3 regions of the Pseudarthrobacter scleromae genome follow, and region 2 is predicted to be linked to each of the others. Evidence: riboswitches for the same ligand, from Rfam matches in the RefSeq annotation. Region 2 holds a riboswitch; each other region holds the start of a gene.
What was found. Region 2 has a riboswitch for S-adenosylmethionine ahead of IEX33_RS13620 (DUF1737 domain-containing protein). Riboswitches for the same ligand answer to the same signal wherever they lie in the genome.
Positions count from the first base shown of each region.

Region 1: linked by a shared signal. The riboswitch ahead of IEX33_RS03975 (aminotransferase class V-fold PLP-dependent enzyme) and the one ahead of IEX33_RS13620 (DUF1737 domain-containing protein) in region 2 are both predicted to bind S-adenosylmethionine.
Region 3: linked by a shared signal. The riboswitch ahead of metX (homoserine O-acetyltransferase MetX) and the one ahead of IEX33_RS13620 (DUF1737 domain-containing protein) in region 2 are both predicted to bind S-adenosylmethionine.

Region 1 is NZ_BMKV01000001.1:847,207-850,878, forward strand. It holds gene IEX33_RS03975 (aminotransferase class V-fold PLP-dependent enzyme) at 1-1,269, opposite strand, end outside; SAM riboswitch class IV at 1,373-1,486, opposite strand; gene hisN (histidinol-phosphatase) at 1,646-2,458, opposite strand; gene rsgA (ribosome small subunit-dependent GTPase A) at 2,506-3,621, opposite strand; gene aroA (3-phosphoshikimate 1-carboxyvinyltransferase) at 3,605-3,672, opposite strand, start outside.
Region 2 is NZ_BMKV01000005.1:69,227-72,898, forward strand. It holds gene IEX33_RS13610 (O-succinylhomoserine sulfhydrylase) at 1-795, opposite strand, end outside; gene IEX33_RS13615 (rhodanese-like domain-containing protein) at 796-1,206, opposite strand; gene IEX33_RS13620 (DUF1737 domain-containing protein) at 1,203-1,481, opposite strand; SAM riboswitch class IV at 1,495-1,608, opposite strand; gene opgC (OpgC domain-containing protein) at 1,942-3,672, shown strand, end outside.
Region 3 is NZ_BMKV01000007.1:155,870-159,541, reverse strand. It holds gene IEX33_RS17410 (bifunctional o-acetylhomoserine/o-acetylserine sulfhydrylase) at 1-1,032, shown strand, start outside; SAM riboswitch class IV at 1,132-1,247, shown strand; gene metX (homoserine O-acetyltransferase MetX) at 1,260-2,375, shown strand; gene IEX33_RS17400 (MFS transporter) at 2,557-3,672, shown strand, end outside.

The DNA.
Region 1 (3,672 bases), on a different contig from region 2:
AAGGCCCTTGGTCCGCAGGTCCCGGATGCCTGCCAGCAGCCGCTCGGCATCCTCCAGCCTTGAGCCGACGCCGAAGCTGGCCCGAAGTGAACCGGAAGGAAGGCCCAGCCGCTTCAGCAGCGGGTGCGCGCAGAAGCGGCCGTCGCGCAGGCCCACTCCATGTTCTGCCGAGAGGTAGGCGGCCACCAGGCCGGCGTCGTAGCCTTCCACGGAGAAGTTGACCACGCCGATGGTGTCGGTGTCCGGGTTCGTGTCCTTGAAGATCTGGTGGACGGTGACACCGTCGATCTCCTGCAGGCCTTCCACCAGGAAGGAGCGGATGGCTGATTCGTGGGCATGCCAGCGGTCCTGGTCCAGTTCCGCGATGACCTGCGTGGCGCGGGCCAGGGTTGCCGCACCCAGCACGTTCGGTGATCCGCCCTCGTGGCGGGCCGGGCCGGTTGCCCAGCTGACGCCGTCGAGCCTGGCTTCCCTGACGGCGCCGCCGCCGGCAAGGTGCGGTGTTCCGGCATCGAGCCAGTCCGGGCGGCCCACCAGCACGCCGGCACCAAAAGGTGCGTAGAGCTTGTGGCCCGAGAAGGCGATGTAGTCGACGTCGTCCGCGGTGATGTCGATCCGCCGGTGTGGGGCCAGCTGGGCCGCATCCACTGCGATCCGTGCCCCGTGCTCGTGCGCCAGCGCGGCAAGGGCACGGATGGGAAGGATTTCGCCCGTGACGTTGGAAGCTCCGGTCACGGCGAGCAGGCTGACGCCGCCCTGCCGCAGTTCCGCACGGACGGCGTCAATGGTTTCCGCGATGGTGTCCGCTGCCACGATGCTGCGGTGGGGGACACCCTGCCACGGCAGGAGGTTGGCGTGGTGCTCAATGTCGAGGTACAGGACGTCGCCGTCGGGCCGTCCGTCGGTGACGGGCAGGCAGCCCGCCAGCAGGTTGAGGGAGTCAGTGGTGTTCCGGGTAAAGATCACCGAATCGTCCGGGCGGCCGCCCACGAAGTCGCGGACGATGGCGCGGGCGTTCTCATAGACCGAGGTGCTGATCTGGGAGGCGTAGCCGGCACCGCGGTGGACGCTGGCGTAGAAGGGCAGGATCTCGTTGAGGTAGGCCGACACCACCGAGAGGGCGGGGGCCGATGCGCCATAGTCCAGGTTGGCGTACCGGACGTGGCCGCCGTGGATCAGCGGGGCCTGGATTTCGGCGCCGCTGACTGCTGCTAGCGGACGGCCGGCGGCGGTGCGGTGCTGGTCAAAGAGCGAAGGCGAACCCGGCAGGGCAGCTGCCTGGTGCTGGACAGCGGCTTGGGGGGAGACGGCTTCGGGGGAGACGGTGGCAGTTGTCACAGAGACCTCACTTCACAACAGGACTCCATGCAGGAATCCGCGCTTGCCGCATCCCTTCCGGACCGGCCTGGTCGTCACCCGGGGCACCCCACCGCGAATGGAGGGTTGCCGGCCAGCAAACCGGGGTTTTGCGCTGGCACTCGTGACCTGGTTAAGAGCGTAGAACATGGGCAGCGAAGGTTAAAAGCCCGCGGAAATGTTAAGGGCTTTGTTACGAACGTTTGAAAAGGGGCGCCTGAACCGAAGAACACGACGGCGGACGCCTCCTGTCGGGGGCGCCCGCCGTTGATTATTCGTGCTGCCGGGACTAGAGGAGGTCGTCCAGGTTCGGGTTCAGCCGGCGCAGCACCTCGGAGTGCAGGATGGAATTGGTGGCCAGGGCGTTCCCGCCGAACGGACCGTCCTCGCCCTCCAGCGAGGTGAAGCGGCCACCAGCCTCCACCACGATGGGCACCAGTGCGGCCATGTCGTAGAGGTTCAGTTCAGGCTCGCAGGCGATGTCCACCGAACCTTCGGCCACCATGCAGTAGGACCAGAAGTCACCAAACGCCCGGGTCCGCCATACGTCCTCGGTAAGGCCCAGGAATTCATTAAGGTTTCCGCGTTCCTTCCAGCCGCCAAGGCTCGAATAGGAAAGGGAAGCATCGGACAGGCTGGAGACATTGGACACCCGGAGGCGGGTGGCCGCGGCAAGGGAACGCCCCATGTAGGCTCCCATGCCCTTGGCAGCCCACCAGCGCTTGCCCAGGGCGGGAGCGCTGACCACGCCCACCACCGGCTCGCCTTCATCCACCAACGCGATCAGGGTGGCCCAGACAGGGACGCCTCGGACGAAGTTCTTGGTGCCGTCAATGGGGTCGATAATCCACCGCCGCGACCCGTGGCCCGTGCTGCCGAACTCCTCGCCGAGTACGGCATCGCGTGGACGGGACCGGGAGAGCTGGCCGCGGATGGCTTCCTCAGCTGCCTTGTCCGCATCGGTGACGGGCGTCAGGTCCGGCTTGGTCTCAATGTGGAGGTCCTGGGCCTTGAAGCGGCTCATGGTCTGGTCATCCACGGAATCGGCCAGGACGTGGGCCAGGCGCAGGTCATCGTTGTAGCTCGAAGCGGGTTGGATCATGGTTCCAAACTACCGTCTGCGCGCCGTTCTGCCGGGAAGCGGGCCCGTCAGGTGACGCTGCCCAGTTCCTTTGCCTCCTGGGCTTCCATCCGCGGGTCCGTGCCGAGGAGGCGCCGAAGGGAGCCAAGCCTTGCTGCTCCGGTGGGGCCGGCGTGTCCCGCGCCCACCCATGCGTCCAGTCCGCAGTTCACCGCGGTGGCAGTGTGCTTGCACCCTCGCTCGCAGTCGTCGATGCCGGGGGAGAGGTCCGGGAACGAGCGGAGGATGCGGTCCGGGTCCACGTGCGCCAGGCCAAACGAGCGGATGCCGGGGGTGTCGATGATCCAGCTTCCGGACGGCGCATCCGCCAGCTTCAGCGCAAGGGCCGACGACGACGTGTGCCGGCCGCGGCCCGTCACGGCGTTCACTCCGCCGGTGGCCCGTTCCGCCCCGGTCAGCGCATTGACCATCGTTGACTTTCCAACGCCTGAGTGTCCCAGCATCACGGTGACCTTGCCGTCCAGGTAGCCCCGCATCTCGGCGACGGCCGAGCTGTCCAGCCGGGCGGACAGGCCGTCGTCGGAACGGGCGTCAATGCCCGAGGCCGCTGAATCGGCCGTCCGGCTGATGATTACGGGAAAGTCCAGATGCGTGTAGTTGGACAGCAGTTCCGCCGGATCCTTGACGTCCGCTTTGGTGACCAGCAGGATCGGCTCGATGCTGGCGTCGTAGGCGGCCACCAGGGCACGGTCGATGAAGCCGGTCCGCGGCTCGGGGTTCGCTGCTGCCACCACGATCACCAGCTGGTCGGCATTGGCCACCACTGCCCGTTCCACAGGGTCCGTGTCGTCCGCGCTGCGCCGCAGCAGGGTCTTGCGGTCCTGGATCTTCACCAGCCGTGCCAGGGTGTCCGGCTCCCCGGAGACGTCGCCGACCAGGGAGACAAAGTCTCCTGCGACCACCGGGTTCCGGCGGAGTTCCCTGGCCCGGGCGGCAATGACTACCCGCTCATTGCCGGAGTCTTCTTCCACCACTGCGGTGTACCGGCCCCGGTCAACGGTGATGATGCGACCCGTGACGGCGTCATCGTGGCTTGGCCTGTCCTTGGTGCGGGGCCGGGAGCCCTTCTTGCTGGGCCGGATCCGGACGTCCGATTCATCCCAGGAATCAGTGCTCCGCGCCACCGCTGAAACCCTCCGACGCCGTTTCGGCCGGGCCATTCTGCGCCAGCATGT
Region 2 (3,672 bases):
CCTGAGCGACATGGTCTCAAGGCCCTTGGTCAGGACCCAGGCATTGAACGCGGACAACGCCGGTCCGGTGTGGCGCATCAGCTGCTTCACCGGTCCGTCGATGAACTCCTTGGTGCCCAGGATGGCGCCGCCGAGCACCCTGCCCTGGCCGTCGATGTGCTTGGTGCCGGAGTACACAATGACGTCCGCGCCAAGCTGCCCGCAGCGTTGCAGCAGGGGAGTGGCAAAGACATTGTCGACGACGACGGTCGCCCCGGCCGCGTGCGCCAGTTCGCTGACCGCGGCGATGTCCACGATCTCCTGCATCGGGTTGGACGGCGATTCAAAGAAGACGGCGGTGGTGGGCTTGGACAGGGCCTCGCGCCACTGCTCCAGGTCAGGCCCGTCCACGAAGACGGTTTCCACGCCCCACCGCGGCAGGATCTCGTTGAGGATCACAAAGCAGGATCCGAACAGCGAGCGGGCGGCAACCACGCGGTCGCCGGCTGCCAGCAGGGCACCCAGGGCGGTGAACACGGCGGACATCCCGGACGCCGTCGCAAAGCACGCCTCGGTTCCTTCCAGCAGGCGGAGACGCTCCTGGAACGTGGCCACGGAGGGGTTGCCGTAACGGGAGTAGACAAAGCGCTCGTCCTCGCCCGTGAAGGCACGCTCGGCGGCAGCCGCGGATTCGTAGACAAAGCCCGAGTTCAGGAAGATGGCTTCGCTGGTTTCCTGGAAGTTGGTGCGGTCCAGCCCGCCGCGCACGGCCTGGGTATCGGGGCTCCAGCCGGCGGCGTCTTCGTTGAAGGTCACTTAGATCTTTCCCAGGTTGGTTGGCAGGCCGCGGTTCTTCCAGCCGTTGACGGTGCGTTCGCCGAAGCGGTCCGGGTCGCCTTCAAAGCCCTCCAGCACGTTGTAGGAGGTGAAGCCGGCCTGGGTGGCCGCTCTGGCTGCCGCGATGGACCGCTGGCCGGAGCGGCACAGGAACACCAGTTCGGTTGAACGGTCTTCGGGCGCCTGCTGGTTGAGGTCGTTGATGAAGTCAGGGTTGGGGATGCCGCCGGGGAAGGTCCACTGGATGAACAACGGATCGTTCTCAGTTGCCTTGGTGTCGGGAATACCAATGTGGGCCCACTCGCCCTCGGTGCGTACATCCACCAGGATGGCACCCTGTTCCAGCTTGTCCCAGGCCTCCTGCGGCGTCAGGTCCCCTGCGTAGCTCATGCGTGGCCCTCGCCGTCGAACTCAAGGTCGTCGCCCGTGGACTCAAGGCTGTCCACGGCGTCCGCCACTGCGGCATCCGCGGAAGCGATCGCCTCCGGAAGGACCACCGCCTGGGCCACGATGACGCTGCTGCCGTTGAAGGTCGCTGCCGGGCTGCCATGCAGCACATAGCCCTCTGCCAGGGCGGCCGAGATCCGCTCGCAGAATTCACGGTTGTCCGGGCCGCTGATGAGGCGGTAGGACAGCTTTTCTTCAGGGGCAGGTGCGTCAGACACGACGGATCTCCTTCTCTCACGCTTGCAGCTCGAATGGTCGATATGCCGAGTATTCACCTGAGGCACCCCGCCGTGGAAGGAGGGTTGCCGACCGGCCAGTCAGGGCTTGGCGCCGGTACTCATTACTCCCCAAAAACGTAACACTTGCCGCCCGGCGCCGCACCGCCGTCGTCGTCATGTTGCGTAACTGAAGGATGCAGGGCGGGCCGCGGCGCAAAAGAAACGTCCGTCACCGCTCTTGAACGTACGACGGCGACACCACCTTGGGTGCGCGGGCGCCAGGTGCCTGCCGCCGGCGTCAGGCCGATAAAGTTTCTGCAGGGGCCGCCGCCCCGTTACTGGAGAAATCAGTCCCTGGGGGGTCTTCATCAGCACGCCATCCGCCGCCGCGCCCACACGTCCCGCCCGGAGCCGCCGGCTGCGGCACCTCCACAAAGTGGCTTCGCTCCTCGCCGCCGTGATGATGGCCGTCCTGGCGGTGGTGGTACCCGCCGGCTCAGCGCAGGCCGCCCGAAACTTCCCGGAGGAAGGCAAACCGCTGCTGGGCGCAGTCCTCGAATGGGGAGAGGACACCGCCGGCGGCTTCTCCGAAAGGCTCGGGGCATCCCCCGCAATCTTCGGACACGACATCGCCTTCCCGTTCCGTGCCTCGGAGGAGGACGATATCCGGGAGTTCCTGGAGCAGTCCGCCGGGCAGGGCGCCCATGCGATGCTGACGGTGAGGCCTGCTGTCCCGCTGGACCAGGTCACCGCTGACGCTGCCGCAGCCTTTGCCGGGGAAGTGCGCCGGATGCAGGGGAATTTCAAGGGCCAGCTGCTCATCCGCTTTGCTCCGGACATGAATGCCAGCTGGGTGGAATGGGGCCAGCAGCCGGGCGACTACCGGCAGGCATTCCGGGCGGTGACGGCCGCGTTTCGGGATGCCGGCGCCAGTGGCAGCCATGCCATGGTGTGGGAACCGTACCTGGGCAAGGACTACCCCTTTGACCGGAACCGGAATGCGCCCGGGCCCGGCAGCGAAGGCTTTACCCTGTTGGATACCAATGGCGACGGCACCTGGAATGGCTCCGACAAAGCCTACGAACCCTACTATCCGGGAGACGACGCCGTGGACTGGGTGGGCCTGACGGCCTACCACGATGACACCGCAGGGGGCTCCGCCGTCAATACCGTGCCCCGAGCCGGTGAGCTGCAGGAGATGCTGACGGCCTCCGGCGGGGAGAACTTCTACGGGACATATGCCGCGGGGCGGGACAAGCCCTTCATGCTGCAGACGTCAGCCTTCTACAGCCCGTCCTCCGGAGGCGCCGCGGAAGCGGAGATCAAGAACGGCTGGTGGGACCAGGTCCTGGGCGTTGCCGCATCACCCGACTTCGCACTGACCGGGGCAGTGCTCTGGGACGAACGCACCAGCACACGGGACACGGGGGTGGCCAGCATCGACTGGCGGCTCACCGGAAACGCCGGTATTGCGGACGCTGCCCACACCCGGCTTGAGGAGGCGCCTGTGCAGACGGGGCCCGTTACCGATGTCAGCTCGGGTCCCGGGTTCGTCAGGTCCAACACGCTTTCGGGGGCTGCCGCCTGGACCGTTGGGGCCGCGCTCATCATCCTCCTGGTGGCGCTGTGGCAGCTCCCCGCCAGGTTGAGTGCGGTCACGGCGTGGGGCTACAGCGATCCGTCCGGCAGGGACTCACGCGTGGACCTGCTCCGTGGCCTGGCCATCGTGTTCGTGGTGGTGAACCACCTGGGCATGGTGTCGCTGTTCCAGCTCCTGACCCAGGAAGCGGTGGGCTTCGTTTCGGGTGCCGAGCTGTTCGTTCTGTTCTCCGGCCTGGTGGTTGGCATGGTGTACGGGCCCAGGGCGAAGGACGATTTTGGAACGGTGGTGGACCTCACCTCGCGCCGGGCAGGCAAGCTCTATGTAACGGCACTGGTGGTGCTGGTGGGCGTCTTCCTCCTGTCTCTGCTGCCTTTCTTCCGGACCGAGGCGCTTACAACCTTCGTGGACCAGGGCACCGGCGGGGCAGGGCACGAAGGCGCCGGACGCACTTACGATCTTTACGCGGGCATGGAAACACTGTTCCAGTTCCCTGTGCCGGCGCAGGTGCTTCCCGCCATCCTGCTGCTCCAGTTCGGGCCCTGGCAGTTCAACGTGATGGGCCTCTACGTGGTGCTGCTGCTGGCCAGC
Region 3 (3,672 bases), on a different contig from region 2:
GAGGCTGGAGACCATATTGTTGCCAGCCCCAGCCTTTACGGCGGAACATATAACCTCTTTGCCCACACCCTGAAGAAGTTCGGCATTTCGGTGACTTTCGTGGCGGACCCGGACAACCTGGAGCAGTGGCGCACTGCAGTGCAGCCCAACACCAAGCTGTTCTTCGGCGAGGTGGTTTCCAACCCCCGTCAGGACGTCCTGGACATCGAAGGCATCTCCCAGGTGGCACACGATGCCGGTGTGCCCCTGGTCGTGGACAACACCCTGTCCACCCCGTACCTGATCCGCCCCCTGGAATGGGGAGCGGACATCGTTGTCCATTCGGCAACCAAGTACCTGGGCGGCCACGGCTCCGCGATTGCCGGCGTGATCGTGGACTCAGGCAACTTCGACTTCGGCAAGGACCCGGCAAAGTTCCCGGGCTTCAACACCCCGGACCCCACCTACAACGGGCTGGTGTACGCCAGGGACCTCGGCAAGGACGGTGCCCTGGGCGCCAACCTGTCCTACATCCTCAAGGCCCGCGTCCAGCTGCTCCGGGACCTGGGCTCCGCCGTCTCCCCGTTCAACGCATTCCTGATCGCACAGGGCCTGGAAACGTTGAGCCTGCGCGTGGAACGGCACGTTGCCAACGCCACGGAGGTGGCGCGTTGGCTGGAAGGAAGGGACGACGTCGAATCCGTCGCCTATGCGGGGCTGCCCTCCAGCCCGTGGTACGAACGGGGCCGCAAGTATGGCCCCAAGGGCACGGGCGCGATTGTGTCCTTCAACCTGGCCGGCGGAGCCGAGGCCGGCAAGCGCTTCGTGGACGCGCTGGAGCTGCACTCCCATGTGGCAAACATCGGTGACGTCCGCTCCCTTGTCATCCACCCGGCGTCTACCACCCACAGCCAGCTTTCCCCGGAACAGCAGGCTGTTGCCGGCGTAACCCCCGGCCTGGTCCGGCTGTCGGTGGGAATTGAACACATCGATGACATCCTGGCGGACCTGGAAGCGGGCTTCCGGGCAGCGAAGGACGCCACCGGAGCCTAGCCAGGCGCCCAAAGAAAACCAGCACGGCGGCAAGCCGGGGAAGTCATAACCAGTCACACTCTTGGCGGCAGGCGGGGGCTGTTTCGTACACTCGAACCAGGTCATGAGTGCCAGTGACAGCCCCGGCTTGCTGGCCGGCAACCCTCCTTCCGCGGTGGGGTGCCCCGGGTGAAGACCTGGCCTGCCGGTCATTCGACGGCGGGCAAGCGCGTAGAAGAGGTCTTGCCATGACGGTTACCGTCACCCGTACCACCGTCCCCGAACACGGAATCGTCCGCTATGCCTCCATTGGGGGACTGGACCTTGAGGCTGGCGGCTACCTGCCCGAGGTCACCCTGGCCTACGAAACCTGGGGCACACTTAACGCGGACGCCAGCAATGCCGTCCTGATCGAACACGCCCTGACCGGCAGCACCCACGTGACCCGCGGCGATACCGACGAACCGGGCTGGTGGGAGCAGCTGGCCGGGCCGGGTGCGCCCGTGGACACGGACCGGTTCTTTGTAGTGTCCATCAACATTGTGGGCGGCTGCTACGGGTCCACCGGGCCGTCGTCGCCGGCACCGGACGGGGCCCCCTGGGGATCCCGGTTTCCCCTGGTCACGCTGCGGGACAGCACTGTGGCGGAGGCCCGGCTGGCTGACCAGCTGGGGATCCGGAGCTGGTTTGCGGTGCTGGGCGGTTCCATGGGCGGAGCCCGCGCACTTGAGTGGGCCATCTCCTTCCCGGAGCGGGTGCAGCGCTGCGGGGTGATCTCCATCGGCCACGCCAGCACGGCCGAGCAGATTGCGTTCGCACAGGCACAGACCCTGGCGATCCGCCAGGATGCCAACTTCAAGGGCGGCGACTACTACGGCGGCCCGTTCCCCGAGGACGGACTGGCCCTGGCCCGGCGGATCGCGCACATCACCTACCGCTCCGCGGCGGAACTGGAAGGCAGGTTCGGCCGCGAACCCCAGGCTCCGGAGTCACCCCTGCACGGTGGCGTCCTGGCCGCCCGCGGACGCTACCAGGTGGAAAGCTACCTGGACCACCAGGGGAACAAGCTGGTCCGACGGTTTGATGCCAACAGCTACATCGCCATCACCGAGGCCCTGATGAGCCACGACATCTGCCGGGGCAGGGGGCCGCTTCCCGAGACCCTGGCGCGGTCGGGTGCGCGGTTCTTCGTGGCAGCCGTGGATTCTGACCGGCTCTACTTCCCGGCCCAGTCCCGGGAACTTGCCGCGGCGCTGCCGGGAGAAGTGGACGTCCACGTCATCGAGGCACCGATAGGCCATGACGGCTTCCTGACCGAAATAGGCCAGCTGGGCCACCAGCTCCGGGCGCACCTCTCGGCATAAAACTTCCCCCCACAGGCAGTCAGATGTGCATTTATGCAGATAGCCTCTGCATGATTCGCCGTTGAGCTTGGTGTTCAGGCGGACCATACTCGTTGGGACCCGGCGGTTCGTGGCCAAAATCACACGTATCCGCCACAGACTGTCCCAGTGGTGTCGAAGAAGACGCCGAAGGAGTTCATCAATGAGTACGGAAAAGTCCGCCGCACGGCGGCCCGAGGAAACCGACGTCAAGTCCTCAGGCCTGAAGAAGGTCGTCACGGCCTCCATGGCCGGCACCGTGGTTGAGTGGTACGAGTTCTTCCTCTACGCCTCCGCCGCCACGCTGGTGTTCGGCAAGCTGTTCTTCCCCAACTCCGGAACCGAGCTGGACGGCATCATCGCAGCCTTCGTCACCTACGCGGTCGGTTTCGTTGCCCGCCCCATCGGCGGCATCGTCTTCGGCCACTTCGGCGACAAGTTTGGGCGCAAGCAGCTGCTGCAGCTGAGCATCATCCTGGTGGGTGTTGCCACCTTCCTCATGGGCTGCCTGCCGACCTTTGCGCAGATCGGCTACTGGGCCCCGGCGCTGCTGGTGTTCCTGCGCTTCGTCCAGGGATTCGCGGTGGGCGGCGAATGGGGCGGCGCCGTGCTCCTCGTCGCCGAGCACAGCCCGAACAAGTCCCGCGGCTTCTGGTCAAGCTGGCCGCAGTCCGCTGTCCCCATGGGCAACCTGCTCGCCACCGCTGTCCTGTTCACCCTGTCCTCCACCCTCGCCCCGGAAGCCTTCCTCAGCTGGGGCTGGCGCGTCGCCTTCTGGCTCTCCGCAGTGATCGTCATCATCGGCTACTACATCCGCACCAAGGTCCAGGACGCGCCGATCTTCCTCGAGGCCCGCAAGGAAGTCACTGTCGAGAACAAGGGCTACGGTGTTGCCGAAGTCTTCCGCCGGTACCCGCGCGGCGTGTTCACCGCCATGGGCCTGCGCTTCGCAGAGAACATCCTCTACTACCTCGTGGTCACGTTCTCCATCACCTACCTGAAGGTGGTGGTGCAGACGGACACCTCCCGCATCCTGCTCCTCCTGCTGGTGGCACACTTCATCCACTTCTGCGCAGTACCGCTGGTGGGCAAGATGTCCGATTCCCTGGGACGCCGCCCGGTGTACATGGCCGGTGCAATCCTCGCCGGAACCTGGGGGTTCTTCGCATTCCCCATGATGGACACCGGCAACGATTTCATCATCCTCGCGGCCATCACCATCGGCCTGCTCTTCCACGCGCTCATGTACGCCGGCCAGCCGTCCATCATGGCCGAAATG